DNA from 4 places in the Exiguobacterium sp. s102 genome. Region 3 is predicted to be linked to each of the others. Evidence: riboswitches for the same ligand, from Rfam matches in the RefSeq annotation. Region 3 holds a riboswitch; each other region holds the start of a gene.
The links. A riboswitch is a leader RNA that binds a small molecule or an ion and turns the genes downstream of it on or off. The one in region 3 is predicted to bind S-adenosylmethionine.
Positions count from the first base shown of each region.

Region 1 (7,509 bases), on a different contig from region 3:
TCGTCCCCGCGTAATACGGCGTTGAACCAAACCGTTGACTCTTCACCGATCGTTACGTCACCGATTAAGAATGCTCCCGGCGCCACGAAGACGGTCTCCGCAAGTCTAGGTGTCGTATCACGATATGGAATATTCATAAAAATCCCTCTTTTCCGATTAATGAATTTCAATTCAGTCTTACTTAGTATACCATTCTTAAACAGCAGATTGGAGGAAGACGATGTCCCGATTATGTGAGTTACTGCAAATCCGCGTTCCAATCATCCAAGGCGGAATGGGAAATGTCAGTCATGCTGCCTTAACGGCAGCCGTCTCGAATGCCGGTGGTTTAGGAACACTCGGTTGTGGCACACGTTCGCCGGAAGAAATGCGCCGTTTGATTGAGCAGACCCGTCAATTAACAACGCATCCGATTGCCTTGAACATTGCGATTGGTGTCTCGCCGCATACGGAAGCCCTGATTGAATTAGCGATAGCAGAACAGATTCCGGTCGTGTCCTTATCAGCCGGAAACCCAGCACCCTATACTGAACGTTTACGGACGGCCGGAATTACGACGATTGCGGTCATCGCGTCAGTCAAACATGCATTAAAGGCAGAAACGGCCGGGGTCGATTTGCTTGTTGCAGAAGGTGTGGAAGCGGCAGGTATCAATTCACCGCTCGAGCTGACGACGCTGACACTGGTTCCGCAAATCGTGGATCAGGTCACGCTTCCCGTCATCGCGGCTGGTGGAATTGGAGACGGTCGTGGCCTTGCAGCCGCTTGGATGCTTGGTGCATCCGGTGTTCAACTCGGTACGCGGCTGATTGCGACGCAAGAAGCAGTCGTTCATGCGAACTACAAGAACCATCTCGTAGAAGCAACGGATCTTGAGACACGAATCATCGGTCGTTCCGTCGGTCGTGTCCGGCGTGTGTTAAATGGACCGTACGTTGCTGCACTACAAGGTGTTTCATCGCTTGATGAGTTTAACGCGAAGACGACAGAAGCGTATCACGTGACGGGTGCGGTCGATGGTGACGAGGTCAACGGGTATGTCAACGCCGGTCTCGTGTCTGGTCTCGTTACAGATATTCCGACCGTATCTGAATTATTCGAGCGGATGCAACAGGAAGCGTATACGCAAATTGAACGGGTGCGGGCGGATTATATGTAATCGAGAAGTGAGGCGGATTGTAGACAACGTGCGATCGGGAGATTAAGCGTCGTTATTCGTTGCTTTCCTCGGGCGAGGCGCAAGCCGTTGCTCCTTGATCCTAACGGACAACGCGCAGGGTCTTGCCTGCCTCTGAACGTGCGTTAAAAAACGCACTTTTCCCCGTAGGAATCAACGAAACACGACGTTTTTTTTAGATAATACCGCTTTGAAGACGAGGCGAGACGGGGAAGCGCGAACGGATTGCATCCCGATATCTCATGGTTACGCCTCTTAATCGATTATCTACACGCTGAAGACGGGCAATCCGTCTTTTTTTATACAATTTTTTAAAATGGGACATTTGTCCTTTTCAGATAAGGTGAAAATAGTGTCTACTCATAACAGAAGAAACAAAAGGAGGTGCCTTAAAGTGCAGGGAGTTATATTCGCATTAATGAGTGGACTATTCATTGCGTTGCAGGGGATTTTTAATGCCCGTTTAGGAGATGCCATTGGTCCGTGGTTTTCGGTGACGATCGTTCATTTCGTCGGATTGATGGGGTGCTTAGCGATTTATAGTGTGGTTCGTGACCGGAAAATCGGCGGTTTTCGACAGCTTCCGCTCCTCTATGCCAGTGGCGGATTGCTTGGCGTACTCGTCGTCGTGACCGAACTGACGTCGATCCAGTTACTTGGCATGACGTGGGCGATGTGTTTGTTGCTCGTCGCACAAATTTTATGTGCATTCGTGATTGATTTGAACGGCTGGTTTGGTGTCATCAAAAAAAGGAGTAACCGGGGACAGTGGATCGGGATCAGTTTGATGCTTGCCGGAGTTGCGATTTTTTCACTGTCCTAAAGGGAGGGCCTATGCAGACGATTGAGACCTATTTAAAACAGTACGACTTAGCGGATATTTTTACGGAGACCAGTAAAGGCTATTTACGCATCGAAACGTTTTCGGAAGGGGACCTGTTATGTGTGACGGGTGAACCGATTGACCGGATGTATTTCATCGTCGAAGGAAAAATTAAAATCTCTGCAGCATCGGCTGAAGGGAAACAACGGATTTTACGCTTTAAAAAGGCGATGACGGTGATTGGTGATGCGGAATATATCAATCAACGGGAAGTCTTGAATACCATCGAGGTGATTACGGACGTCGTGGCACTCAGCATTCCGTATGCGATCTTACGTGAGCACAATACGACGAACACCTTTTTACAATTTTTACTGCGGGTCATTACGACCAAGTGGTACGCGGACTCGAAATCAGCATCATTTCATGTCCTCTATTCGGTCGAAGAACGATTTGCCGGATATCTGTTATCGATTACCTCGGACGTTTCCGACAGTCTGTTTTATCAAGAGATGCGAACGTCGAATCTCCATGACGTCGCCGATTGGCTCGGGACGAGTTACCGTCATTTAAACCGTATCATCTCAACACTTTGTGAAGAAGAAATCTTGGCGAGACGACGCGGGAAAATCATTATTTTAGATGTAGAGCGGATTAAAGAAAAAGCGAATGGCAATAGTTACGAATAAGGAGGGGCTAGCATGGGACTAGGTATGTTTTGTGCGATTACGGCAGGAATGATGATTAGTTTACAGACGGTATTGAATGCACGGATGAGTCATGCGTTCGGGGCATGGGCGACGACGACCCTCGTCTTTTTTGTCGGGTTCATCGGTTCACTGTTTGCGCTACTCGTATTTCGGGGTGGCACATTCTCGAACATTCAAACGGTCGAACCGCTTTATTTATTCGGTGGTCTGGTCGGTGTCGGTGTCGTATTTTGTGTGATGCGCGGGATTCAGCTGCTCGGTCCATCGATTGCGATTTCGGTCGTCTTGATTTCGCAACTGAGTTTTGCATTATGTGTCGACTTGTTCGGTTGGTTCGGTTTACCGAAGCTTGAGCTTTCGCTCGGACAAGTCGCTGGATTGCTTGTGATGCTAGCCGGTATTTTTGTGTTGAAACGATATCAAATCGTAGAAATCGAATCTTCGGATGAGTTGTCGGAAAAGGTATCGTAATTCTTACGGTTAACTCTGGCAGTATAAAGTCGATTTTTTAGCGCGAAGACGAATCAGTAGTTGTGGAATGAAAGATTCGTTCTTTTCGTTGCTTTCCTCGGGCGAGGCGCAAGCCGTTGCTCCTTGATCCTCACGGACAACGAGCAGGGTCTTGCCAGCCTCTTGGCAGCGCGTGTTCACGCGCTTTTTCCCGTAGGAGTCAACGAAAAACGAAGCTTTCAGGGTGTACCGTAGAGAAAATCATAGAGTAGTGTTAGAGCGCAATCCGTCTCGAATCGCTTTGAAGACGAGGCGAAACAGGGGAGCGCGAACGGATTGCCTCTTGTTATAGCATATTCACTCTTCATAAGAGTGTATCTACAAACGAAAAGCCCGCACGAAGCGGGCTTTTTTTAGTTTAGACAGATACTTCTTCTTTCCAAGCCACATCGATGAATTCATCGCGACCGGATGCTTTCCGGTCTTTTTTGTAGTGCTCCGGATTCTTTTTGTGGAAGTTTTGATGATAGTCTTCTGCTGGATAGAAGGCTTGTGCCGCTTCGATTCGTGTGACGATCGGCTGCTTAAAGCGATTGCTCGCAGCAAGCGCGTCACGTGAAGCAATCGCAGCAAGGCGCTGTTCTTCCGTATGATAAAAGATGGCAGGTGCGTATTGTGTCCCACGGTCCTGGAACTGTCCGCCGGCGTCAGTCGGATCCGTTTGCGGCCAGTAAAGTTCGAGTAACCGCTCGTATGAGAATAACGCCGGATCAAATGTAATCTCGACGACCTCCGAATGACCGGTCGTGCCTGTTTTTATTTGTTCGTATGTCGGATTTTCGATTTGTCCTCCTGTATAACCGGAAACAATTCCGTGAATACCGGGCAGTTCTTCGAATGGTGTCACCATGCACCAGAAACAGCCTCCTGCGAATGTTGCTTTTTCCATCTATATCTCGTCCTTTCCGCTGGCGGTAGTCGCCCTGTAATCATTCGTGCTCTGACAGCGAGAAAACGAAAACGACTCCTTTGCTTGGTTGCAAAAGGAGTCGTCGCTTTTTATCAACCAAAGCTTGCGCTTTGCTGGTCGTAGCACCTTGCCACTGAAGGCAGGTTGCTGGGACGTCATCGATCCAGATCTCTCAGTCCACTCTTGATAAGTGTTATATGAAGTTGATTAAATTCGTTATCATTGATGTGATAATAGCATCTCTAAAACGACAAAGTCAATCATTAAGATTGTAAGGCATGCAGGACGGTCGCACCTAGAGATTTCGCGCCGACGAGTAGTGCCCGTTCATCGATTTCATATTTCGGATGGTGTTGCGGATAAATCGTACTCCCGTCCGTTTTGGCGGACCCCGTAAAGAAGTAGCTTCCTGGGATACGCTCTAAATAATAGGCGAAATCGTCTGCTGCCATCATCGGTTTGAGTTCTTTGACATGGGCTTCACCTAAAAATGCCGTCGCCTCTTTAACGAGATTTGTTTCTACCGGATGATTCCAAAGGGATGGATAACCCGTCGTAAAGTCGATGGAGTAGCTCGCACCGATTCCGGCACACGTCGTCCGAGCAACTAAATCGACCTGCTGGCGTAACTGGTGACGCAGCGCTTCGTCGAATGTCCGGATTTCACCGACAATCCGTGCCTCACCAGTAACGATGTTCGGAGCCGTTCCGGCATGGAATGAACCGATTGCGATGATGGCAGGTGAAAACGGATCAACTCGCCGACTGACAAGGTGTTGGAGATTACAGACGAGTTGTGCCCCGGCGACGAGTGCATCTTGTGTTTTATGAGGGGCTTGCGCATGACCACCCTGTCCGTGGACAACGATTTCGAATTCATCGATGGCGCACAGCGTATGTCCTGCGTGATAGCCAATTGTTCCGACAGGTAAGTCATTTTCGAGATGCGTACCGAAAATTGCATCGACCCCGTCAAGACAGCCGTCTTCAATCATTTGAATGGCACCACCCGGGAAGACTTCTTCCCCGTGCTGATGAATGAACACGATTGTTCCGTGAAGGTCTTCTTGCAGTGCTGTAAAGGCCGAGGCAAGACCGAGTGCAATCGCCGTATGTCCGTCATGTCCACACGCATGCATGACACCCGGATGAATCGAACGGAAGGCGAGATCCGTTTCCTCCTGCAGTGGCAGGGCATCGAAATCGGCCCGAATGGCGATGGTCTTTCCAGGATGTTTTCCTTTGAGGGTCGCGACGATCCCGCTACCACCGACGTTCCTGCGGTAAGGGAGACCAAGCTCATCATAAAATGAGGCGATGGCGTTTGGTGTCCGCACTTCTTGAAAAGAGAGTTCCGGGTGACGGTGCAGATCACGACGTCTTTCAATGATTTGTTGTTCGAGTTGATCGAGTTGAGTGAAGAGTTGCTGTTGCATCATAATCATCCTTTCAGGTTTTTGAGGTATGACTTTCTATAAAACGGGTAGAGATAGGAGTAATGAATGATGAGGAGGAAAACAAGTCATGGGAGAAATTATTGTCAACGCGGTCATCACAGTCAAAGCAGGTTTAGCCGATCAAGTCTTTCCGATTTTAAGTACGGTCTACAAAGCTTCACAAAACGAGCCGGGGTGCTTGCGTTATAGCTTACATCAATCGATTGAAGATGAACATCAGTTCATGCTGTATGAAGTCTATCAAGATGAAGAAGCGTTAGAAGCGCATATTGCGTCAGACCACTATAAAGCGTATCGCGAGCAAATCGAATTGTACTTAATCGATCGCCAAGTTACGAAATATGCGGAAATGACATTTTAATGTTAGCTAAAAGAAGCGGACCTCCCGGGTTAGGGAAGGTCCGTTTTTTTAATCATTACATTGATTTGAAACCGAGGAAGTGCTCACGCCAGTGCGGCTCGTAAATTGAACTGATTTGCAGTTGTGATCCTCCGGCATGAATGAAGTGTTTACTATCTAACATGATCCCGATATGCGAGGGGCCATCCGTATACGTGTTTTCGAAGAAGACGATATCCGAGCGTTTTCCGGAACTGATACTTGTGCGTTGATTTGTAAAGAACGCTCCGTACCAGTAACCGCGGACATTCGTCCGTCCGCCGTATTTTCCGGCTTGGTTCGTCGCATAATGAATCAAGCCGGAACAATCGAATCCACCATTCGCCACGTTTTGTGATCCCCATGTGTACGGAGTACCGATATGGGCAACAGCAGCTTGAATCAACTTTTCGCCACGTGAATTATTTTTCTTGTCAACTTTTGTTTCGCTCGTCACTGTAAGGGCCGTCACCGGGATGTAGACGGGCGTCCAGCCGGACTGAATGACATAGAAATTACCGACGCGGTAACGCGGATACACACGCTTGCCTTTTTCGACCAACCCGGCACTTTTTGGACTGGCAGGTGTGTCATAAAATGAAGTCGTTGCTTTGACCGTATAGACTTTTGAACGATTGATGGCTTGCTCGTTATATCGCATATCCGGTTTGCTCGTTCCGATATAAGGATTGAGGACGTAACCCGTTTGACCATTCGGTAGACGGACTTGCCAAAAGTCATCATCAATCGATTTTAATCCGATCAATTTCGTTCCTTTGCTTAAGTGACTCGCCGGACGACTGTAGGCGACGTCAGCAGAAAAGAGTGGTGTCTGGTTGAAATGGACGTAAAAGACGGTCCCGACTTTGGCTTTAGATGTCGGTTTATTTAAACCGAGCCGACTTGAGTCAACGAATCCGAAGCGTGATCCGATTTTAACGCGTGTGTAGTAACCGCTTTTTCCATAGGTCGTGATTAATGCTCCTTTTTTCAGTGTCCCAATGTTTCCGCTAAGACTGGCTTTTGGATGGACGACCAACTTGTCTTCGGTCACGTAACGTGTTCCTGTCGTCGCATACAGATCTGCTTTCGTTGCTGCGAGCGAACTCGTCAAGACGTATGCATATTCACCGCGGAAGATGATTCGGCTATAGGCGCCGCTCGTCCCGTAAATCGTCAAGAGCGTGTTCTTTTGATGATGCTTAAGAACCGTACTTGAACTGCTTGGGGATTGCTGGATCGGTGTTGTTTTTTGGATGTACAGGCGATTTGTTTTGGCATAGACTTTTGATTTCGCGAGTGAGCTCGTCAAGACGTACGCATATTCACCGCGGAAGATGATTCGGCTATAGGCGCCGCTCGTCCCGTAAATCGTCAAGAGTGTATTTTGTTTATGATGCTTCAAGACGGTGCTCGAACTGTTTGGCTCCACCTGAATCGGTGTCGTTTTTTGGATGTACAGGCGATCCGTTTTGGCATAGACTTTTGATTTCGCGAGCGAGCTCGTCAAAACGTACGCGTATTCGCCGCGGAAGATGATTCG
Region 1 is NZ_JACSML010000005.1:106,767-114,275, forward strand. Features, by position in the region: gene KNQ02_RS12665 (gamma carbonic anhydrase family protein) at 1-137, opposite strand, end outside; gene KNQ02_RS12670 (NAD(P)H-dependent flavin oxidoreductase) at 221-1,159, shown strand; gene KNQ02_RS12675 (DMT family transporter) at 1,572-2,000, shown strand; gene KNQ02_RS12680 (Crp/Fnr family transcriptional regulator) at 2,012-2,689, shown strand; gene KNQ02_RS12685 (DMT family transporter) at 2,702-3,181, shown strand; gene msrA (peptide-methionine (S)-S-oxide reductase MsrA) at 3,579-4,109, opposite strand; SAM riboswitch class I at 4,217-4,323, opposite strand; gene KNQ02_RS12695 (M20 metallopeptidase family protein) at 4,394-5,566, opposite strand; gene KNQ02_RS12700 (putative quinol monooxygenase) at 5,655-5,948, shown strand; gene KNQ02_RS12705 (SH3 domain-containing C40 family peptidase) at 6,004-7,509, opposite strand, start outside.
Region 1: another riboswitch for S-adenosylmethionine. It lies ahead of msrA (peptide-methionine (S)-S-oxide reductase MsrA); the one in region 3 lies ahead of KNQ02_RS09875 (Na+/H+ antiporter NhaC family protein).

Region 2 (7,509 bases), on a different contig from region 3:
CAAATTGATGCGGCACTCGCGCGCTTGAAGGAACACTGATCCATCTGCTAGTCTTAAAGGTGAGGTGATGAAATATGGTAACGATGTATGGCTATCCAAAGTGCAGTACATGTGTCAAAGCGAAGAAGGCGCTTGAAAACAACGGCGTCGAAGTCGATTACAAACACATCGTCAACGAGACACCAAGTGCCGCGACGATTCGCGAACTCCATCAAAAAAGTGGCGAACCGCTGAAAAAATTCTTTAACACGAGTGGTCAATCCTATCGTGCGGCTGGTCTGAAAGATCGTTTACCCGACTTGTCGGAAGAAGAGCAGTATGCTTTGCTCGCAAGTGACGGCATGCTGTTGAAACGTCCAATCGTCACGGACGGGACAGATGTCACACTTGGATTTAAAGAAGAGATGTATCAAGGAAAATGGTATTAAGAAGCCGATTGAATTTGGTATACTAAAACCGTTAGTCCACTATAGAACACAGGGGGAATCGCAAATGAGTCAAGTCAAAGACAATCTACGGTATTCGGAAGAGCATGAATGGGTCGAAGTAACAGGCAACAAAGCACGAATCGGAATCACGGATTTCGCACAGCACGAACTCGGTGATATCGTGTTCGTTGAGCTTCCAGAAGTCGGAGATACGATCTCAATCAACGAGCCATTCGGTTCGGTTGAATCGGTCAAGACGGTTTCAGAGTTGTACGCACCGATTTCAGGGAAAGTCGTTGCAATCAATGAATCACTCTCGGATTCCCCAGAACTCGTTAACGAATCACCATTTGAAGGTGCATGGATGGTTGATATCGAGCTAGAAGATGAGTCACAAGTTGAAGCATTGATGGATGCTGCGGCATACAAATCAATGATTAACGAGTAATACTTAAGGTAAGACGGACAGGGGTGAAACGATTTCGTTTCATCGCTGTCCTTTTTTTTGTATACTGGCTTCAGAAGCACGGGATAACAGGAGGGGTCAAGATGAAGGAAGTAACAGAAGTACCGGCAAACGGGTTGTTGTATGTCTATGCACCGATGTGCGGCACATGTGCCATCGCCAGTCGGATGCTCGACATCGTCGAAGCGACGAAAGACGAGGAATGGATCCAAAAAGCGAATGGAAATTTCATTCCTGAATTTCTAGAGCAGGCGCAAGTCATGAGTGTGCCGGCATTGCTCAAAGTAAAGGATCATCAAGTCGTAGAGCGGTTATATGCGTTCCAAAACGTCCAAAATGTCTTTGCGTTTTGTGCAGAATAACAAGAAAAATCATAGGATGATTTTTCTTTATGTTAAATTGTCGGAATATTTACAATAATTCATTGACAATGACAATTTATGAATGGTATATTCATATCAACTTCTAGAAATGCTTTTATAGGAAGTCTGGCAGAGGTATAGAACCTGATGTTTCTCGTATTTAGAACCATTCAATGACATCCTAAATCTTTTTTTCTGTTTCCCCTTAAGTCGTCCCCCAAAGACGAAGCGGTTCAAAAAAGAGGTGGTGGATTCGAATGGTCGATCTGACTACTGTGACATCTTGCTTTTATAGTTCGAAAGGGCGCCGTCCTCTGATGTGACGAACGAAGAAGTTCGCATCAGAGCTGGGTTTTCCTTCGTTGCATTTCTAACCACATTATTCGTGTTGTCGGTTCTCCGGCAACGCCTTTTTTTTGTTTCCGAAAGATTTTGAAGCTGTCGCCTTGCTAATCAGAATTGTCCCTGCTACAATGCGATTAAGGAAAAATACTTTAATTCATATCCGATTAGTCGGAATTAAAAGCGGGATGCGGAGGACGAAAAGGCATGACAGTACGTTTCATGGATGTATTTACAGAGTGGGCGTCATCTTACGACGACACAGTAACGGGGCAAGATCCGGAGTACAAAGAAGTCTTTCGCCGTTATGACGAAATATTAGAGACGGTCGCTGAAAAAGCGATGTCACCTGTTGCCGAATTTGGCGCAGGAACAGGCAACTTGACGCAACGTTTGCTTGCGCGTCATGAGCAGGTGCTGGCGATTGAACCAAGTCCGGAAATGCGCGACATCTTAATCAATAAAATTCCGGCGCTGGCTGTTCAAGATGGTCATTTCTTATCGTTTGAAGCAGCAGAGGCAAAAAGTTTTGTCTCGACTTATGCGTTTCATCATTTGACGGATGAAGAAAAAGGACAGGCCGTCGATTTGATGGCAGCGATTTTACCGGCAGACGGAAAAATCGTCTATGCCGATACGATGTTCGTTTCTGAGGCAGCACGTCTAGAAACGATTGCAGAAGCAAAAACTCAAGGGTTTGACAACCTTGCAGAAGATTTAGAACGCGAATTTTATCCACTGATTCCAGTCATGGAACAGATTTTTACGTCACGCGGATTTGACGTGACATTCACACAATACAATCACTTCGTCTGGCTCGTAGAAGCCGAGAAAATGGGGGAATAAATCATGACAATCAAAAAAATGAACGTAGAAAGCTTTAACTTGGACCATACGAAAGTCAAAGCACCATATATTCGTGTAGCAGGCTATAAAGAAGGTAAAGTCGACCAAGTCGTCAAATATGATATTCGTTTCACACAACCGAACGTCGAGCAAATGCCGATGCGTGCGATGCACACACTCGAACATTTACTTGCTGAAAACATCCGCAACTATTCGGACGACGTCATCGATGTTTCGCCAATGGGCTGCCAAACTGGTTTCTACATGGCGATGATGAACTTTGACTCAGTCGAAAAAATGAGTGAACTGGTCGAGAAGACACTGAACGACGTCTTAGCGGCTGAAGTGATTCCGGCACAAAACGAAACGCAATGTGGGTTTGCGAGCGCACATGACCTTAAAGGAGCGAAGCACTATGCCGAGAAAATGCTTGCCGGTCGCGACGAATGGGACATCGTCTTCGGATGATCGCGAAGTCAGTCCGAGACCTCGTCGGAAATACGCCACTGTACGAGATTACTTCGTTCGATTTGCCTGCTGGTACGCGGATTTTGGCGAAGCTCGAATGGATGAACCCTGGGGGCAGCGTCAAAGACCGCCTCGGTATCCAACTCGTTGATGCCGCAATCGAACAGGGGTACGTGACTCCAGGCGGAACGATCATCGAACCGACTGCCGGCAACACCGGCATCGGTTTGGCGCTCGCCGCTAAAAAATATGACTTACAAGTCATTTGTGTCGTCCCGGAAAAGTTCAGTCAAGAGAAACAGACGTTGATGCGGGCACTCGGCGCGACTGTCGTCAACACGCCGACTGAACTCGATATGCAAGGCGCAATCGATAAGGCAAAAGAACTCGGACAAACGATTCCGAACAGTTATGTGCCACTCCAATTCGAAAACGAAGAAAATTCGGTCACTTATCAGCGGACACTTGGTCCGGAGCTTGTGGCGGAACTCGGTCACATCGACTGGTTCGTCGCCGGATGCGGATCAGGTGGAACGTTTGCCGGAACGACGGCTTTCTTAAAAGAACGCTTCGGGACAAAAGGGGCAATCGTCGAACCGGAAGGCTCCGTCCTCAACGGAGGGTCAGCCGGACCGCATAAAACAGAAGGAATCGGGACAGCTAAATGGCCAAGTCTCGTTTCTCGCGACCTGGTCGATGAAATTCATACGATTTCTGATTCGGATGCTTTTACGAAGGTCCATGAACTGGCGGCACGTGAAGGGTTACTCGTCGGCAGTTCAGCAGGAGCGGCACTCGCCGCGGCGCTCGATATCGCCCAGCGCCATCCTGGAAGTACGATTGTCACCGTCTTCGCAGACAGTGCAGAACGGTATTTGAGCCAACAAATCTTTGAAAAGGTGGACGAGACACATGCGTAAAAAAACAGCGTTGATTCACGGAGGAACGGGTGTAGACAAGGCAACGGGTGCCGTTACACCGCCAATCTATCAAACGAGCACATATAAGCAAGAAAAAATCGGTCAATTAAAAGACGGGTATGAGTACTCGCGCACAGCAAACCCGACGCGGACGAGCATCGAACGATTGATTGCTGATCTTGAAGGAGGCGTCCGTGGATTCGCGTTCGGATCAGGAATGGCGGCGATCCATGCTGTCTTCAATCTGCTTCAGTCTGGCGACCACATCGTCATGACGGACGACGTCTACGGCGGAACGTTCCGCTTGATGCAACGTGTCCTACCGAAGTTCAACATCGAAGTGACATTCGTCGATACGACGGATCTCAGCGCGACGGAAGCGGCGATTCAGGACAACACGAAGATGCTCTACGTCGAGACACCGACGAACCCGTTATTAAAAGTGACGGACATCGAAGCGATCGCAGCCATCACGCGTCGTCACGACTTGAAGCTCGTCGTCGACAACACGTTCGCGACACCATACTTGCAACAACCAATCGCGCTTGGGGCAGATATCGTGCTGCATAGTGCAACGAAATACATCGGCGGACACTCGGACGTCGTCGCAGGGCTTGTCGTCGTCAACGATGATACGCTCGGCGAAGAACTTCACTTCATCCAAAACTCGACGGGTGGAATTCTCGGACCGCAAGACAGCTTCCTGCTTGTCCGTGGATTACGGACGCTCGGTATCCGGATGGAAGCGATTGAAGAGACAGCACATGAACTTGTCAGCTTCCTGCAAGCGCAAGACGTCGTCTCGAACATCTTCTACCCGGGACTTGCATCGCATCCCGGTCATGCGATCCAGCAAAAACAAGCGACTGGTTTCGGCGGGATGATCAGCTTTGATGTCGGTTCAGCTGCAAATGCAGAGAAACTTGTGGAAGCATCACACTTCTTCACGCTTGCTGAAAGCTTAGGGGCGGTCGAAAGTTTGATTTCCGTTCCGGCACGGATGACACATGCATCGATTCCAGCAGAACGTCGGGCGGAACTCGGCATCACGGATGGTCTCGTCCGAATCTCGGTCGGACTTGAAGATGCAGAGGATTTGAAAGAAGATTTAACGCATGCTTTCAGTTTGCTCGAAAAAGTTTCTGAAAAAACTGTTTGACAAGCAAAATAACCCCTGCTAATATTCAAAATATATTAAAAACAACTAAATACCGATAACTCTTATCAAGAGTGGTGGAGGGACTGGCCCGATGAAACCCGGCAACCGCGGAATTTATTTCCGAAGTGGTGCTAATTCCAGCAGACGAACGTCTGCAAGATGAGAGCAAATGGTTTTGTGTACTGAAAGTGCGCGCGTTTGCTCTAAAACGTGCGCACTTTTTTTATGTTTAGGAGGGACAGTAGTGATTCGTTTACAGGATGTAGGAAAGATTTATCGCTCGAAGCGCGGCGAAGTCGAAGCTGTCGCAAACGTCGATCTCACGATTGAGCGCGGCGGAATTTTCGGAATAATTGGTTATTCCGGTGCAGGGAAGTCAACCTTGATTCGCCTGCTGAACATGTTAGAAGCACCGACAAGCGGTTCGATTCAAATTGACGGTGTCGAGATGACGACGTTACGACCGAAAGAATTACGCGGCGTCCGGAAAAATGTCTCGATGGTCTTTCAGCACTTCAACTTGCTTTGGTCACGAACGGTCGAAGAAAACATTATGTTCCCGCTCGAACTCGGCGGATATCCGAAAGCACGCCGGAAAGAACGGGTCTCCGAGCTGATTCAACTCGTTGGACTCGACGGTCGCGAAGGCGCTTATCCGTCACAACTATCCGGTGGACAAAAACAACGCGTCGGGATTGCCCGCGCACTGGCATCAAACCCGGACGTCTTATTATGTGACGAGGCGACAAGCGCCCTTGATCCGAAAACGACGGACTCGATCTTAGAGTTACTCGTCGACATCAATAAAAAACTAAAACTGACGATCGTCTTGATCACACACGAGATGCACGTCATTCAAAAAATCTGTCACCGGGTCGCCGTCATGGAGGCCGGAAAAATCGTCGAACAGGGTCTTGTTTCAGAAGTCTTCCGGCATCCGAAACAAGCGATGACAAAAGAATTCGTCAAACAACTGACGTCGTCTACAGAAAACGAGTTGACGTTCGCGAAACTTCGTGAGCGCTATCCGACAGGGAAAATCGTCCAGCTGACATTCGTCGGTTCGACAGCAGAAAGTCCGATCCTCGCAGAAGTCATGAAAGATTCGACCTTATTATTTAATATCATTGGCGGGAACGTCGGACAGACGCAAGACGGTGCACTCGGAACGTTGTTCATCCAACTGATTGGTGCGGCACATGAAACACAAGCGGTCATCGCGAAGCTTCAAGCGAGTGACGTGGAAGTGGAGGTGGATCACCGATGAGTACATTTTTTAACGACCTTGATTGGGAAATGGTCTGGACGGCGACTGGCAGTACCGTCTATATGACAGTTGTTGCCGGAATCGCGACATTTGTTCTCGGACTGGTCATCGGTCTGTTGTTATACGCGACGAATGAAGACTTGTTGTTTAAGAACCGGGCAGTGTATTCCGTGCTCAGCTTTTTAGTCAATGTCTTCCGCTCAATTCCGTTTATCATTTTGTTGATTTTATTAATTCCGATTACACTCATCATCGTCGGGTCGTTCTTAGGGCCGACAGCAGCACTTCCGGCACTGATTCTTGGGGCGGCACCGTTTTACGGGCGGATGGTCGAACTCGCACTCCGTGAAGTCGACAAAGGTGTCATCGAAGCAGCGGAATCAATGGGAGCGACGAAGTTCCAAATCATCTATAAAGTGTTGATTCCGGAAGCTCTTCCGGCAATCGTCTCGGGTATCACCGTTACGCTCGTCGCGCTCGTCGGTTACACGGCAATGGCCGGGGCAATCGGTGGTGGAGGACTCGGGGATATGGCATATATCGAAGGATTCCAGCGTTCTCAAAACGATGTCATCGCTATCGCGACATTGTTGATTCTCGTCATCGTCTTCATCATTCAAATTATTGGTGACCTGCTCGTAAAAGCCATCGATAAACGATAATACTATTTTAGTTAACTTGGGAGGAATTATTCATGAAACTTTGGAAAAAATTCGTAGGTACAGCAGCCGTATCCGTCTTAGCCGTCAGCCTTGCAGCATGCGGAGAGGAATCGTCAGGAGACGACGCGAAGACACTTGTCATCGGTGCTTCAAACGTTCCCCATGCTGAAATCCTAGAGCACGTTCAAAAAGAGTATGAAGCAAAAGGCTACAAACTCGAAATCAAAAAGTTCCAAGATTATGTGTTGCCGAACAAGGCACTCGCTGCAAAAGAAATCGATGCGAACTATTTCCAACACGTTCCGTACCTTGAGCAACAGGAAAAAGAGAACAAATCTTATAAATTTGAAAATGCAGGCGGCGTCCACGTTGAACCGCTCGGCGTTTACTCAAAAAAATATAAGTCGCTCGACGAGTTACCGAAAGGTGCAACGATCTTGACGAGCTCAAACGTCGCGGAGCGTGGACGTGTCTTGACGTTCCTCCAAAACGAAGGCTTAATTAAGTTGAAAGACGGTAAGACGACAGATGCTCAGCTTAGCGATATCGCGGAAAACCCGAAGAACATTGAGTTCAAAACGAATATCGA
Region 2 is NZ_JACSML010000001.1:306,445-313,953, forward strand. Features, by position in the region: gene KNQ02_RS01445 (DinB family protein) at 1-39, shown strand, start outside; gene KNQ02_RS01450 (arsenate reductase family protein) at 75-428, shown strand; gene gcvH (glycine cleavage system protein GcvH) at 493-876, shown strand; gene KNQ02_RS01460 (thioredoxin family protein) at 978-1,256, shown strand; gene KNQ02_RS01465 (class I SAM-dependent methyltransferase) at 1,806-2,444, shown strand; gene KNQ02_RS01470 (S-ribosylhomocysteine lyase) at 2,448-2,912, shown strand; gene KNQ02_RS01475 (PLP-dependent cysteine synthase family protein) at 2,909-3,832, shown strand; gene KNQ02_RS01480 (bifunctional cystathionine gamma-lyase/homocysteine desulfhydrase) at 3,825-4,991, shown strand; SAM riboswitch class I at 5,051-5,157, shown strand; gene KNQ02_RS01485 (methionine ABC transporter ATP-binding protein) at 5,236-6,258, shown strand; gene KNQ02_RS01490 (methionine ABC transporter permease) at 6,255-6,920, shown strand; gene KNQ02_RS01495 (MetQ/NlpA family ABC transporter substrate-binding protein) at 6,953-7,509, shown strand, end outside.
Region 2: another riboswitch for S-adenosylmethionine. It lies ahead of KNQ02_RS01485 (methionine ABC transporter ATP-binding protein); the one in region 3 lies ahead of KNQ02_RS09875 (Na+/H+ antiporter NhaC family protein).

Region 3 (7,509 bases):
CACGATTTCACGGCCGGACAATGACCCCGCCGCCATGATTGTCACCCCTTATGAAAGTACGCAATTGAGCGAAGGCGTCTCTTATCTCTTTACCGGTAAGATGGTCATGATGAAAAATGATTTATCCGAATCGATTTTGCGTGAAGTCGTCGAAGACAACTTTACTGGCGAAGAGCTGATTCAAGAATATAAAGACCGACGCTCTAAACGTGGTGCTCATATCACGAGCATCGCGAAAGAAACGTTTAAACAGTACTTACAAGAACATCCGGCAACCGTCGAAGGATGATGTTCAAATTGTGATATGGTCCGCTACATTAATCCGCTCAATCTCATAACGGTCGGAAAAACGAATGTAATTCGCACATGCATTTTTTAACGGCGTCCGGTAACTGAATGTCTCATCAATCGAGGAGAGTGCCGCTTTAATCGTATGCGAATGGCAGACGACTAAGAGGCGTTTTCCTCGATATTTTTCTGTCAGTTCTTCAACCGCACTGAAGACACGCTGTTGAATTTCCGCTTCCGTTTCAAGCCCCGGGACGCGCTCTGCATCATTTGCCTGCACTGCTTCGTAAATTCCGGCGACCGGTTCACCGGAAGCCGTTCCAAATTCGCGCTCGACAAGCCGTTCATCCGTTTCCGTCAAGCTTAGACCGATCGATTGACCAATGATTTCAGCAGTTTCGACAGCTCGCGATAGCGGACTTGAAATCAAGACGTCCCACTGTTCTTCTGCCAGGTAGGCAGCACTGAGAGCCGCCTGTTTTCTACCGGTCTCGTTAAGCGGTATATCTTCACGTCCTTGAATCCGCTCGTTTAAGTTCCAGTCCGTTTGACCGTGTCGTACTAAACAAATTTCCGTCATATTGCAGTCTCCTTCTAAAGAAATATGACTGATTGTATCATGTTTCCTAATGAAGCGCCTCTCGTTTCGGTAAGACAAGCACTTGACAACTGAAGGCTTCGATTCGTTCGAGCAAACGTTCAATTTTGAGTGGATTTTCAGTTTGGGCAAAGCTCGCCAGCGAATGTGTGCCATTCGGGAAAGAGAATAATCGAACATCCGCCCCGACATCCGCCCCCTTCTCAACAAAGTGGAGTGCTTGAGCAAACGGGACAATCGGATCCTTTTTTCCGTGCAGCAACATGATCGGCGGCGAGTCGGAACTTAAATGTGTCGCCGGGGAGACACGCATCATCAACTGTCGCCATTCTTCACGTCCACCCCCATAAAACTTGATATGGGCAATCCAGGTTTGAATGAATTTAAACAACAGAAAATTCGTCGGCGGATACAAGGCGATGACTCCACTGATTAAAGGAAGATGCGCCTCCGCCTGTTCGCCGATAAATTCAGTCGGGGCAAGCGCCGTCGTCAACATTAGGGCTCCACCTGCTGAATCACCCCATAAAAGCATGCGACCGCGCGCGATGCGTAATTCATCCGCTTGTTGATTTAAAAAACATAAGGCATCTCGAACATCTTCCAGGTTGTCCGGAAAGTAGCTGCCATCCTCAAATAAACGATAGTCGATGCTGCAAACGGCAATCCCGAGTTCTAAAAACCGGTCGATGATTGGAGCAAAACTAAACACATCATCACGGTTTCCACGAACGAATGCGCCGCCATGAGCATAAATCGCGACCGGAAACGGCCCTTCTCCCGGTGGATAATAGATATCTAACGTCAAGTCCTGCTGATTGACCGTCTTGTATAAAAGATTTCGTGGTGCTAATTGCTTTTCGGTAAGCGGCAAGACCGGCTCCGTCCATCTGAGTAAGGCTCCATAATTATTCCAAATACTCGCACCAGCAGCAGCCGTCGTCAAAATAGCGGCGCCACCCATCAACCATGCTGTTTCACGTTTCACCTCATCACCTCCAAGGCTCATTCCGATTTCACTTCTACTCTTCTCTTACCCGATTTATTTTGAACTAGAACTTCACAACATTCCGACTTGACGCTTTAATTTCCGTCGGATATAGTTAGAAAGTCCAAATCGGAACAATTACGTTTTAATTATCTTGGAGGGTTCATATATGAAAAAAATCATTCCAGCGTTAACCATCGCGACAGTAACTGCCAGTCTGCTCGCCGCATGCGGCTCATCGACTTCAAATTCAGACGAAGACGGTAAATTGCAAATTTATACGTCGACGTTCGCCACGGCAGCCATCGCCAAAGAAATCGGCGGAAAGGACGTCCAGGTCGAATTAATCGTTCCCCCTGGCGCCGACCCGCATTCGTATGAGCCGACTCCGAAGCAACTGACGACGATTGCGAAAGGCGATCTATTTTTACTTACCGGCACAACCCTTGAGCCGTACTCTGAAAAGATTAAGGAAAGTTTAGCCGGTAATTCCATTCGTTTTGTCGAGACAAGTAAAAATATCGACTTACTCGAAGCTTCCGCTTCGCTTCATACGCACGAAGAAGACGCACACGATGACCATGATGATCACGAGGCTGAAGAAGAGTCGCACGATCATGGACAATACGATCCGCATGTTTGGCTCGACCCGAACAACGCCAAGAAAATGGCTGACTCGATTACGACCGCGTTAGCAAAGGAAGCACCTGACCGGAAGGAAACGTTTGATAAAAACCTCGCACTCTTTAACAAACAAGCAGATGAACTCGACCAAAATTTACAAAAAGCTGTTGACTCCGGTTCGAAAAAGGAGCTTCTCGTCACGCATGCCGCATACGGGTACTTGGCGGAACGTTACGGTTTCACGCAACTGCCGATTGCCGGTATCTCGCCGTCTGACGAACCGTCCCAAAAACAGCTGGCTGCCATCGTCAAGGAAGCAGAGATGCATGACTTAAACTATATCGCCTTCGAAGAGACGGTGTCGCCAAAGGTCGCCCGTGTCATCCAAAAAGAAATCGGTGCCGAATCGATTACGATTCATAACCTCGAGTCCGTCGCAAAAGATCAACAAGATCAATCGTACTTTGATTTGATGAACGAAAACGTGACGACGCTCAAACAAGCACTGCAGTAAGGTACAGTTGACAAGCATTAAAAGATACGTTAGGGTAATAAACGTGTTTTAAACAACGACTAAACAACTAAATGACTTCTTTTTATCGCGAGAAACGGAGGGACTGGCCCAATGATGTTTCGGCAGCGGACGATTGATTCGTACTGTGCCAAATCCAGCAAGCTATGGCTTGAGAGATAAGAAGAGCGTCTTTTTCAGTAAAGACCTCCTTCTTTCTTGCGAAGGGGTCTTTTTTTGTATGCTGAAGAAATGGAGTGATTCACATGAACGAAACGGTTACGCCGAACAAATGGGCGTTGTTCCCCTTGTTCGTTTTCCTTGTATTATTCATCGGTGCAGGAATCTTCTATAACGACTTTTACAAATTCCCCATCTTGATTGCAGCTTTAATCGCCTTGATTTTTGCTGCTGCGACATCTAAGGGAGACATCAACCAGACCGTCGAGCGGATTGCCCGCGGTGCCGGAAATCCGGACATCATGATCATGGTCTTCATCTTTTTACTCGCCGGCACATTTTCTGGAACAGCGAATGCAATCGGAGCCATTGATGCGACCGTCAACGCTGCACTCAGTTTCCTACCCCAGTCTCTTTTAATGAGTGGATTGTTCATCATTGCCGCTTTCATCTCGATGGCGATGGGAACTTCGACCGGCACAATCGCTGCCCTTGCACCGATCGCACTCGGGATTCATGACGCGACGGGTGTCAATGTCGCACTCGCCGCTGCTGCCGTCGTCGGTGGAGCAATGTTCGGTGATAACTTATCGTTTATCTCAGATACGACAATCGCCGCTGTCCGGACACAAAAAACGAACATGCGTGATAAATTCAGAACGAACTTTTTAATCGTCTTGCCTGCTGCCGTCATCACTGTCATCTTACTCGCTTTCGTGTCAGGTTCCGGAGATGTCGTCGAAGCGAAAGCATTTGAATTTTATAAGCTGATTCCGTATCTTTCCGTCATCGTGTTCGCACTCTTTGGTGTCAACGTCATTCTCGTCTTACTCGGCGGGACGTTATTGACAGGCATCATCGGAATGATCGACGGTAGTTTCGGAGTAAGTGGATTTGTCCTCGCGATGTCTGACGGATTGATGGGGATGGCAGAAATCTCAATCTTAACGTTGCTGATGGGTGGACTCGTCAGCCTGATCACCTATAACGGTGGAATTGCTTATCTCAAAGAAACGCTGACACGAAAGATTTCGAAACGCCGGGGAGCTGAGTTCAGTATGGCTGCCCTCGTCAGTGCAACGAATCTCGCAACAGCAAATAATACGATTTCGATTCTTGTCGCCGGTCCGCTCGCTGCTGAAATCGCGGATACGTATGACATCGACCGGAAGAAGTCAGCCAGTATCCTCGACCTCTTTTCCTGTGGTGTTCAAGGAATCATCCCGTACGGAGCGCAACTTTTGATTGCCGCTGAATTGACGAAAACGGCGTCACCCGAACTGATTCCTTATTTGTTCTATCCATTTTTACTGTTCGTTTGTGGATCACTGGCAATCTTCTTCGGCTTCCCACGCCGGAAGAGTGATGCCGCACAGAAAAACAACATGTCGTAAAACAAACACCCCCCGTCGCTTCGTCTGCGACGGGGGGTTCACTTTATTTCTGTTTTTCTTGACGATTCAAAATGAAATAGGCAATCGCCGGAAGCGGAAATTGAACAAGTCCTGCTCCCCCCCATACCCATGGGTTGCGTCCTGTCTTGCGGGCACCAAGAAAGAGGAACGTGGCTTGAGCACCTAATAGTGCTGCGATGCTTGTCCAGACTCCTTTTGGTACTTTTTTAATCGATTTCACCATGATATTACACCTCTCTTCGTTTATGCATCAGTAGACTTTCTTCTCTTTCCCATTCTATATTCCCTGCTTATGAGCATCAAAACAGATGTTCCGCTAAGTTCATGCTAAACTGAACAGGCAAATCCATATTCTAGTTTCATTGAAGGAGGAGTATATACATGCAATACGCAAAACTTTCAAATGGTATCACGATTCCACAGATCGGGTTCGGTGTCTGGCAAGTCGATGAAGAGACGGAAGCACCGGCTGCCGTCGCAGAAGCACTTCGCGTCGGTTACCGTCATATCGATACGGCTGCCGTCTACAAAAACGAACGTGGTGTCGCAAAAGGAATCAAAGAAAGCGGCGTGAAACGTGAAGAACTCTTCTTGACGTCTAAAGTTTGGAACGATGACATTCGTGCCGGACGGACGAAAGAGGCTTTCGCTGAGTCACTTGAGCGACTAGAAACCGATTATCTCGATCTTTATCTCATTCACTGGCCGGTCGAAGGTTATGTCGAAGCATGGAAAGCCATGGTCGAACTTTACGAAGCAGGTAAAATCAAGGCGATTGGTGTATCGAACTTTAAAGAACATCATCTCGATACACTTGCTGAAGAAGGACTCATGACGCCGATGATCAACCAAGTCGAGCTTCATCCACAACTTCCACAGCATGAATTGCATGAGTACTTGCAAGATCACAGCATTCAAGTCGAAGCATGGAGCCCACTCATGCAAGGTAAGTTCCTTGAAATCAATGATTTCAAAGAGATTGCTGAAAAACATGGTAAGAGCCCATCACAAGTCGTTCTACGTTGGCACCTCGATAACGGAATCGTTGCGCTTCCGAAATCAGTCACACCAGAACGGATTGCTGAAAACTTCGATGTGTTTGATTTCCAACTCGATGCAGACGACCTCGAACAAATCGATCGTCTCGCGACAGAAGTCCGCCTCGGACCGGACCCTGACGAAATTGACTTTTAATCCACTGACCGATACACGAAAGACTGCTGACGGGACCTATCCCGTAGCAGTCTTTTTTAAGCGTAATAAATAAGAATCGTCTCTTCTGTCGTTTCAGCCTTGCTGAAGTATGCGCGTAAATCAGCAAACTGTTCCCACACGTCGTCGAATTCTCCATGTTGCCCCGCTTCATCATAAATCGTCTCAAGTGACCGACGATCAAAATTTCGCATGACTTCTGCTGAGATGATGATTAACGGAAGAGGGAGAATCCCGACAATTGCTGCTTGTGTTTCGTTGACAATCAACTCTTCACCGACAATCGCTCGACCTAAGTTGTAATGGGTCTCTTGATCGATATAGATATCGATTTGATTCATCAAGTGATAGAGGGCTGCCGTGTCTTCCAGAGCAAATAGCTGTTCATAATCCGGCTGCGTCTCATGGATAAAAAGAATCCAGTCCATGATGATATGCGGGTCGTCACCAAACGAATCCCAAACGGCATCCGCGACACGAACGTAATGTACGTTTTCCATCCTCCCTCTCCTTTCTTCGTTTCTTTAATAGCTATTCCCATTTTTTCGATGCTTTAGTAATTTTTTTAGAATCTGCGTACTAAAAAGCAACGAAAAAAAACGCTCTCACCTTCTGATAGCACGTTGTCTACATGCAAAAAGAACCAGCAAAATGCCGGTTCTTTTTGATTAAATCGCTTTTTCTTTTGATTCGTCCGTTTCCCACGCCTCAAGAGATTCTTTACCTGGTAAGTTCGGAATCGAATTCGCATAAAAGCGCGGATCTTTTCCGGCTTTTCGTTGTTCGAGGTAATCATCAAGTGCGAGTTTCGCGATTTTAGATAAGCGGAAAATCGCATACAAGTTGACGACTGCCATCAAGCCCATGAAAATATCAGCAAGCGCCCAGACAAGACCTGCCGTCTGTACGACTGAACCGAAGACAATCATCCCGAGTACGATGACACGGTAAGCCATCATCAGTGTTTTATTGTCATTAATGAAGCTGATGTTCGATTCACCGTAATAATAGTTTCCGATGATTGAACTAAATGCGAACAAGAAGATCGCAAGTGCCATGAACGTCGTCGCAAACACTCCGACCTGAGTCGAGAGTGCGTTTTGCGCGAGTTCGATCCCGGCAACTGCTTTTCCGTTCGCGTCTTTCGTCGCGACATCACTAACGAGGATGATCATCGCTGTTGACGAACAAATGAGTAACGTATCAACAAATACACCGAATGATTGAATCAAACCTTGCTTGACGGGGTGTGACACTTCAGCCGTCGCAGCAGCATTCGGAGCAGAACCCATACCGGCTTCATTCGAGAACAGACCACGACGAATTCCGTTAAGAACTGCAGCACCAATTGCTCCGCCAGCAAGCGTCTTGAACTCTAAAAGTCCCTCTTGGAAAATCAAGCCGAAGACGTTCGGCAACAATTCAAGATTCGTAATCATAATGAAGAGGGCGATTAAAATGTATCCGCCCGCCATGATCGGAACAAGGAATGCAGAGACCGTTGCAATACTACGTACTCCACCGAAAATCACGAGTGATGTTAATAAAACGAGTGCAATCGTGATCCACATCTTATCGATGCCATACTGACTTTGAAGTGACAATGAAATCGTATTCGATTGAACCGAGTTAAAGACAAACCCGAACGAGATTGTAATCAAGATACTGAAGACGATTCCGAGCCACCGTTGGC
Region 3 is NZ_JACSML010000003.1:12,691-20,199, forward strand. Features, by position in the region: gene KNQ02_RS09855 (YwpF family protein) at 1-289, shown strand, start outside; gene KNQ02_RS09860 (histidine phosphatase family protein) at 293-868, opposite strand; gene KNQ02_RS09865 (alpha/beta hydrolase) at 915-1,874, opposite strand; gene KNQ02_RS09870 (metal ABC transporter solute-binding protein, Zn/Mn family) at 2,044-3,012, shown strand; SAM riboswitch class I at 3,092-3,195, shown strand; gene KNQ02_RS09875 (Na+/H+ antiporter NhaC family protein) at 3,276-4,583, shown strand; gene KNQ02_RS09880 (hypothetical protein) at 4,627-4,827, opposite strand; gene KNQ02_RS09885 (aldo/keto reductase) at 4,986-5,798, shown strand; gene KNQ02_RS09890 (hypothetical protein) at 5,855-6,316, opposite strand; gene KNQ02_RS09895 (alanine/glycine:cation symporter family protein) at 6,485-7,509, opposite strand, start outside.

Region 4 (7,509 bases), 150 kb from region 3:
ACTCGAAGGAGAATTCGCAGAAATGAATGGTTGGGAAGCTGAGTCTGAAGCTGCGATGCTCCTTCAAGGTCTCGGAATCAAAGAAAGCCTTCACACAAAAACAATGGCTGAATTAACAGGTGGAGAAAAAGTTAAAGTCTTGCTCGCGCAAGCGTTGTTCGGTAAGCCGGATATTCTGTTACTCGATGAGCCGACCAATGGTCTTGATTTGAAAGCCGTCAAATGGCTCGAAGAATTCCTGATCGGGTTTGAGAACACGGTCATCGTTATTTCCCACGACCGTCACTTCCTCAACAACGTCTGTACGCACATGGCCGATCTCGACTACGGGAAAATTCAACTCTATATCGGGAACTATGATTTCTGGTATGAGTCAAGCCAACTCGCTTCACGGATGGCTGGCGACCAAAACAAGAAAAAAGAAGAAAAAATTAAAGAACTTCAAGCCTTCATCGCGCGTTTCAGCTCGAATGCTTCAAAAGCGAAACAAGCGACGTCACGGAAGAAGTTGCTCGATAAAATCACACTTGACGACATCCGTCCGTCATCACGCCGCTATCCGTTCGTCGGTTTCTCACCGGAACGTGAAATCGGAAACGATTTGTTGACGGTTGAAGGACTCTCGAAGACAATCGATGGCGTCAAAGTCCTCGACAACGTCCGTTTCTCATTAAATAAAACAGACAAAGTGGCATTCATCAGCCAAAGCGATATCGCCATCACAACACTGTTTAAAATTTTGATGGGTGAAATGGAAGCAGACAGCGGGACATTCAAATGGGGTGTTACGACGTCACAATCGTACTTGCCAAAAGACAACTCGGAGTTCTTCGAAGGGTCTGACAAAACGATTCTCGATTGGTTGCGCCAATACTCACCAGCTGATGAAAGTGACACATTCCTCCGTGGTTTCCTCGGTCGGATGCTCTTCTCCGGAGAAGAAGTCATGAAAAAAGCGTCAGTCCTCTCTGGGGGAGAAAAAGTCCGTTGTATGTTATCGAAAGCGATGCTCAGTGGTTCAAACGTCCTCGTCCTTGACGATCCGACGAATCACTTAGACCTCGAATCAATCACAGCACTCAACGATGGCTTGATTGCTTACAAAGGTGCGATGCTCTTCAGCTCGCATGACCATCAGTTCGTCGAAACAATTGCGAACCGGATCATCGAACTCACACCAAACGGAATCGTCGATAAAGAAACGACGTACGATGAGTACCTCAACAACGATTCAATCCAACAACAATTGACTGCGTTATACGCACATTGATTTGTCTACTGTCCTCGTTAATCGGGGGCAGTTTTTTGTAAATACGTTTATATTTTTTTGTTAAGTATCATCTTCCTTACTTAAAAAGGTACGCCTATTCTCGCAGTAATCGAGAGTAAGCGTACCTTTTTATTCTTGGATTTGCTTCACTTCTTTTTCGAGCCGCTCGAGAAATCCTTTGACGATTTTCTCGTTTTCACGTTCTCCGCCTAACGATAAGAGACTGCGACCGACGAAGTTGACGCCTTCATTTTTCCCCGTGTAAATCAAACGGCAGCTCGTCGCATCGATTCGCTTCAGCGCAAACGACATCTCAAGGCGAAACATCTTCGCTAACGTAAAACCAATCGTATTTTGTTTATAGTCCGGTTCATTCGTATAAGCGAGATCGGTCACGATGTAGGTTTCAAGACGATTCCCTTGCATGTAGGTTTGCCGGTACGTCGATCCGACGACGCCCGGCTTACGTTCAATCACCTCATGCTGGACGACACCCGGAATGAGTCGTTGCAGTCGATCGTGATCAAACAGATGCCACGCCTGTTCGATTGGAATCGCAAGTACTTTTTCTTCACGCCACGTCACCATGACACCACCTCCTTTTAGTTTAAAAATACCCTGATGTCCGTCGTTCTAACGCTCGACTCCGGCACAATCAGGGTATTTTTCTTACTTCAAGTGGTTTTTGATGTTCACTTCACGGTTTGACGTTCTAACGCATGACCTAGGAATGTTGCGAGTTCCAGCATCCCGAACTTCCCAGCTGCCGCTTCAGCGTCCGAATTGTAATTCGTATTCGTATTGACGTCGTACGTATAAATCGTCCCGTCTGCATCCTTGATGAACTCAATCCCGGCGACCGCGATTTTATTTTCTTGCAGGAACGCTTCATACTGGGCGATGATCGGGTCATCGAACCCGTCGACAATTTGGAATTTCATCGGTGTCTCTGCCGCCTCTTCTCCGACCGGGCAGAACAAATCATCGATGACACAAGCATCCGCGGGGCAGAGCTCGAATCCTTCCGACGTATCGACACGGACCGCATAGACGAACTTACCACCGACGAATTCACAACGCGTAATGTAGGGTTCAGGTGCTTGAATGTACTCTTGAATCAACGTGATGCCGTCGACCGGCTCATCGAATGTCGGTCCGTCAAGATACGTCTCGAGTGCTTCAATCGAGTGGAACAATTGAACGCCGAGTCCTTTACCGGCACGATTGTGTTTCGTGATGAACGACGATACTCCGATGTTTTGAGCGGCTTGGACGATTTGATCACGTCCGACGGCTGCCGTCGTTTTCGGAACACGGATACCTGCTTTTCGTAAGGCGGTGTATTGGTTGACCTTACTGACCTCGAGTCGTAACGCACGGGTTCCGTTGAAAACGGTCCGGTCATGTTCTTCGAGCCAAGCGAGGACCCCTTCCGTCAATTCTGGTGCATAGCGGTGCCCGCGCGTATGGGACGAGGCACTCATCCGGCTGTAAAAAACGCCTTCCGGTGGTGTTTCATCGAGCGGGACGACCCCTTCGTTGAGGTGCCACTGTTCATACGGTAAGTTGAGTTCCTCGAGTCGCTTGATTAAATGATCCGTCCATTCCTGATTTTCGTGTAAGATATGAATTTTCGTCATTTTAGTTGACCTACCTTTCGTTTCGCTTCGACGCGTGGCATGACCTCGCGGGCAAAGCGTTCCATTTCTTCGAGTTGCGGAGAAAATTGAAGCAAGAGCAACGTCACGCCGACTGCTTCAAATTCAAGAATCCGTTCTGCGATTTGATCCGGCGTCCCAATCAAGTTCGGACGCAGTCCCCGGTTTGAGACCGAATAGTCATTTCGTTTGACCTGTTGTTCGAGTTGCGATTTACTGACGAAGTCGTCATACCCGGCATATCCGGCACCGTCTTCTTTAACGTTCGTAATCCGGTGCCATTCTTCGAGCGCCGCTTCTTCCGTCTCGCGACAGATGATGTAGGCCGCCAGTCCGAAACTCGCAAGCGGCTGCTTCCCGGTCGCCGCGCGGCGGGTTTTCATATCCGTAATTTTCGTCGCGACTTCATCGACCGTTCCTCCATGTATGACATAGGCATCACAGTGATTGACGATCGTCTGTTTCCCCGTCTCACTCTCACCACCAGCGTAGAGCTTGATTCCGGGACGCTGAACGGGTTTCGGGTGAAGCTCTGCCCGTTCCAGCTGATAGTACGCCCCATCAAAACTATAGGGTGATGCGTCCGCCCATAATCCTTTCATGACCGTCACGAATTCTTCCGTCCGGGCATATCGTTCGTCATGGGCTGTAAAAATCCCATTGTATTGACGGGCTTCTTCCTCCCACCAGGCCGAGACGACGTTGAGCGTAAAACGTCCGTTACTCAACTGATCGAGGTTCGCCGCCATTTTTGCTGTCGTCGCCGGATTATGAAAACCGGGCCGGACGGCTGTCATGATTTCCAACCGTTCCGTTGTCGCCGCAATCGCCGCTGCCGTCGTCCACGCCTCAAGACTCGGTTCGGCTATTCCTTTAATGTCGTTTAAGTTCAATTCTGCAATCAATGTCGTAGAAAAGCCAATCCGTTCTGCCGTCTGTGCGACTTGTTTCGCATAATCGAATGTCGCTGGCATTTGTTCATCCTCGACGTTTCGTAACCAACCCCCGAAGATTGGTAACCAAAATCCGTATTCCATCCCCTGTGCCCCCTTTTTGCATAAAAAATCGCTCTTTTCGTTTAGAAAAGAGCGACGAATGTCTACTGTCGGCTCTTATCTTCAAAGGAATAAATTCCTCTTGGAAGTAGCACCTTCCGCTCATGCGGGGTTGCTGAAGTGTCGTCGGGCCAGTCCCTCGACTTCTCGTGATAAGAATAATTGAAATTAGCGTACATCTTTTAGCAGAGTAAAGCAACCTTTAAACCTTCTTTTCCTATCGGAATTAAAAAACATTTGGAAAATCACTCTGTTTCTTGATACTTCTTTGTCTAGAAGCTAAAAACAGGAATTGCACATCGGTTTAAGATGGCAATCCCTGCTTTGTATGGTGCTGTTCAAAATCAATTCATTCTGGTGATACGAACGGTGAGTCATTGTGATTTGCATCCATCATGACTGTCCGGCGACCAGTCGTTGAAACTTCTTCGCCCCGTACGCGATCGTAGAACTTCGCGATTGTGACACTGAAGTATGGTCCAATCCAAAGGAAACCAATCCCGATCGTAACAATTCCGAGCAAGAACCAACCAATGAATGAAAGGACGAGGAAAAACGCCTCTTTTTTGTGTCCATCCATCATTTGGCGTGAACGTGTAATGGCATCAAGGATGCCAATCGATGGTTCGTCCCGAATGATGTAATACGTCAACATGTAAGAGAATGACTTAATGATTCCTGGAATGATGAAAAGTAAGAACCATAGCCCTAAGAAAAAGGTTTGGACGATTGACACTCCAATGGCTTTCAAGAACATTTTGTACGGCTCAAACAAATCGGCGACTTTCGTCTGCTCGTCTCGGGCGACAGATAGGGCGAGCCATGACCATCCCATTGCAACCGGTAAGGTCAACACCGTCAAGAGCATACCAATCAAGTCGATAAATTGGAAATCCTCTTCGGGTGAGGACGCAAATCCGTTCGGAACGCCTTGAATGATTAAGAACAACAACATCATTAATGCCATGAAGCCCCATCGTCCCTGCAACGACTCGCGCGCTGCTAATTTTAATTGTTTTGACATCGAAAGATCCTCCTCAAAAATAAGTGCTACCTTTCTTTACGGTTTATTTTTGAGGAGGTTTCACTTTTTAACGCTCGTCTTTTAGTAAACGTTGGACCATTGCTTTTTCAAGTTGTTGCTGGCACGCCGTATACAAAGAGCGTCGTCCATCGAGTCGTTCAATCGCAAACGGAATATCGTGCTTTTTTGCTTGCACGAGGACATGTGCCGCTGCTGCGTGAGAAACCCGACTTTTGACGACGACGATCGCATCTGTCTTTTTCGCGAGACAGGCAATTTTTTTCGCAGCTTGGGCATCACCGCCAAGATGGATTAATTCGACTCCCGTCTCCGCAAAGAAGTCGCGGTAGACGGCGCGCTGTTGCTCATTACCGACGATGACGAGACGCATGCCGTCGTAGGAAGCAAAATCGAGTGCCGTTTTATCGACGAATTCGATTGGTTGACCTGGTAATGTCGTCGTATCGAGACGTTCGAGTTGCTGGACTTTCTTTTCCCGGAGGCGCCGCTCTTTTTTGACTTTCTTCGCCTTCGGTTTCCGTTGCATCATCTTGTCGTAGCGTCCTGTTTTCGCCTGTTTGTTTGCAGGTGACGCAGTGGCGGACTCGGGCGAACCATTCGATACGTCGCGTGCCGGTAATTCCGTCATGGTCGGTACTTCATAATGAAATGCGTGTTTCCAAACAATCGTCAATGTCTCCGGATGACCTTTCCACATGACGAGGTCGACGAGTTGACCTGCTTTCAGTTGGAAGAACCGCATGTCTTCGAGTGGTGTCGTGTAATAGAACGGTTTTCCCGTCTCATCTTGCAGTGGACCGTCAATCGTCGCTTCGATGATGCCATGGTTCTTGACGATACACTTTTCAAAAACGATTCGCTCTGCAAGTGGTTTTACTTGATCCGTCGCGACGACGGCTAAGATTTCAAGCGACGTCCGGCGCTCATCTTGATGTAGGACTTGGACACGGACTTCCATCCCATGCTCCAGGTTCCAGTCACGGATTTCTGTTTCTGAGACATGACTGTTTGGCCATTCCCGTAACGAGCCGCCCTTTAATTGCCGTTCGAACGTATAGGAATACCGTTGTTCGACAGTCCGTTCAACTTCTTCCTTCCGTTCCTGGATCATTTTGATCGGGAGGCTAGATGGTGTTTCCGGACGTTCTACTAGTTTCGTCGTTGTTTGACGTGGCGCGTAGTACTGCGACAGCTGGACCCATTCATCGATTCCGTTGATTTCTTCAAGTAACAAACCCCAGTCGTCTGCTGTCTCGACGATGTTCAGTTTGCTTGTAACTAACTCCTTCGCTCGTTCGATTACGTGATGCATCATGTTAAAAACCCCTTTGCTATTTTTTCCAACTATAGCAAGGTCAAGATGCTTCACCCGTGTAAAAAAACAACCGGGTATTTTTTTATTACGGGTTACGATTTAACTTCGACTGCGGAGTCGCCACTTCGGTATTTTTCGACGACGACAATCAAGACGGTAATGATGACGAGTAAGAACCAAGACGATAATTTGCCAAAATCGACAAGTGCCCAGCCCTCTTGCTGATGCGGATAGACCCAGCCCTTAAAAAAGGTGACGATGTTTTCCGCCAGCCAAATGAACCAGGCAATTAGTAAAAATGATAAGACAAGCGGGAGACGGTAAACCGTATCCTCTAGTCGGAAGTAGACCCACGATTTAAAGAAGACGACGATGACGAGTCCCATCAAGAACCACCGTAAATCGAGCATCCAGTGGTGCGTAAAAAAATTTAAGTAAATCAAACTCCCGACAGCAAGTGCGAGGGTCGGACGTGGAAAGGACGTAAACCGAAGCTCAAGTCGCCGAAACGCCTGACAGATGTAACTCGCGACACTGGCATACATGAAGCCCGCATAGAGCGGAACACCAAACACTTTCGAAACAGCGTCTTCCGGATAACTCCACGAGCCGACGTGGACTTTAAACAGCTCAAGTCCTAATCCGATGACGTGAAAAATAAGAATCAGCTTGAACTCTTCTTTCGTTTCATAACGAGTCACGAGTAAGGCGACTTGGACGAACAGACACCACAGTAACAGGATGTCATAACGGGCAATCGGTTCACTCGGCAAATAACGTGATAAGGCGAGTGCAGCAAAGATGGCTACTGGAAAGATACAACAGAGCGCTTCAAGATATGTAAAACGGATGAGATGGCGGATCAATCGCATCGACGTCCCTCCTCTTCTTTCTTTAAGTATACGAGACGTTCGCCGTACCTCCCTCCTTCTCAAGTTGGACATTCGACAATTTGTTGCTTCTGCTTTAGTCCACGAACGTGATACAGTTAACGAATACGTATCTTATTGAATCGAGGTGACACGCAACGATGTTCAAACGTTTCCATACGTCCTGGTTGCTGCGCGCAACGTTGAAGTGGTTCTTATTTTTAAGCGGTCTCTTTTTACTCGCCGTCGGTTCCTCCATCATGATCACCGCTAACCTCGGTGTCTCGACTTGGGATG
Region 4 is NZ_JACSML010000003.1:161,087-168,595, forward strand. Features, by position in the region: gene KNQ02_RS10565 (ABC-F family ATP-binding cassette domain-containing protein) at 1-1,270, shown strand, start outside; gene KNQ02_RS10570 (SRPBCC family protein) at 1,400-1,858, opposite strand; gene KNQ02_RS10575 (ATP-grasp domain-containing protein) at 1,963-2,910, opposite strand; gene KNQ02_RS10580 (LLM class flavin-dependent oxidoreductase) at 2,907-3,965, opposite strand; SAM riboswitch class I at 4,038-4,142, opposite strand; gene KNQ02_RS10585 (DUF975 family protein) at 4,333-5,007, opposite strand; gene KNQ02_RS10590 (DUF2325 domain-containing protein) at 5,075-6,343, opposite strand; gene KNQ02_RS10595 (DUF817 domain-containing protein) at 6,436-7,215, opposite strand; gene KNQ02_RS10600 (YczE/YyaS/YitT family protein) at 7,374-7,509, shown strand, end outside.
Region 4: another riboswitch for S-adenosylmethionine. It lies ahead of KNQ02_RS10580 (LLM class flavin-dependent oxidoreductase); the one in region 3 lies ahead of KNQ02_RS09875 (Na+/H+ antiporter NhaC family protein).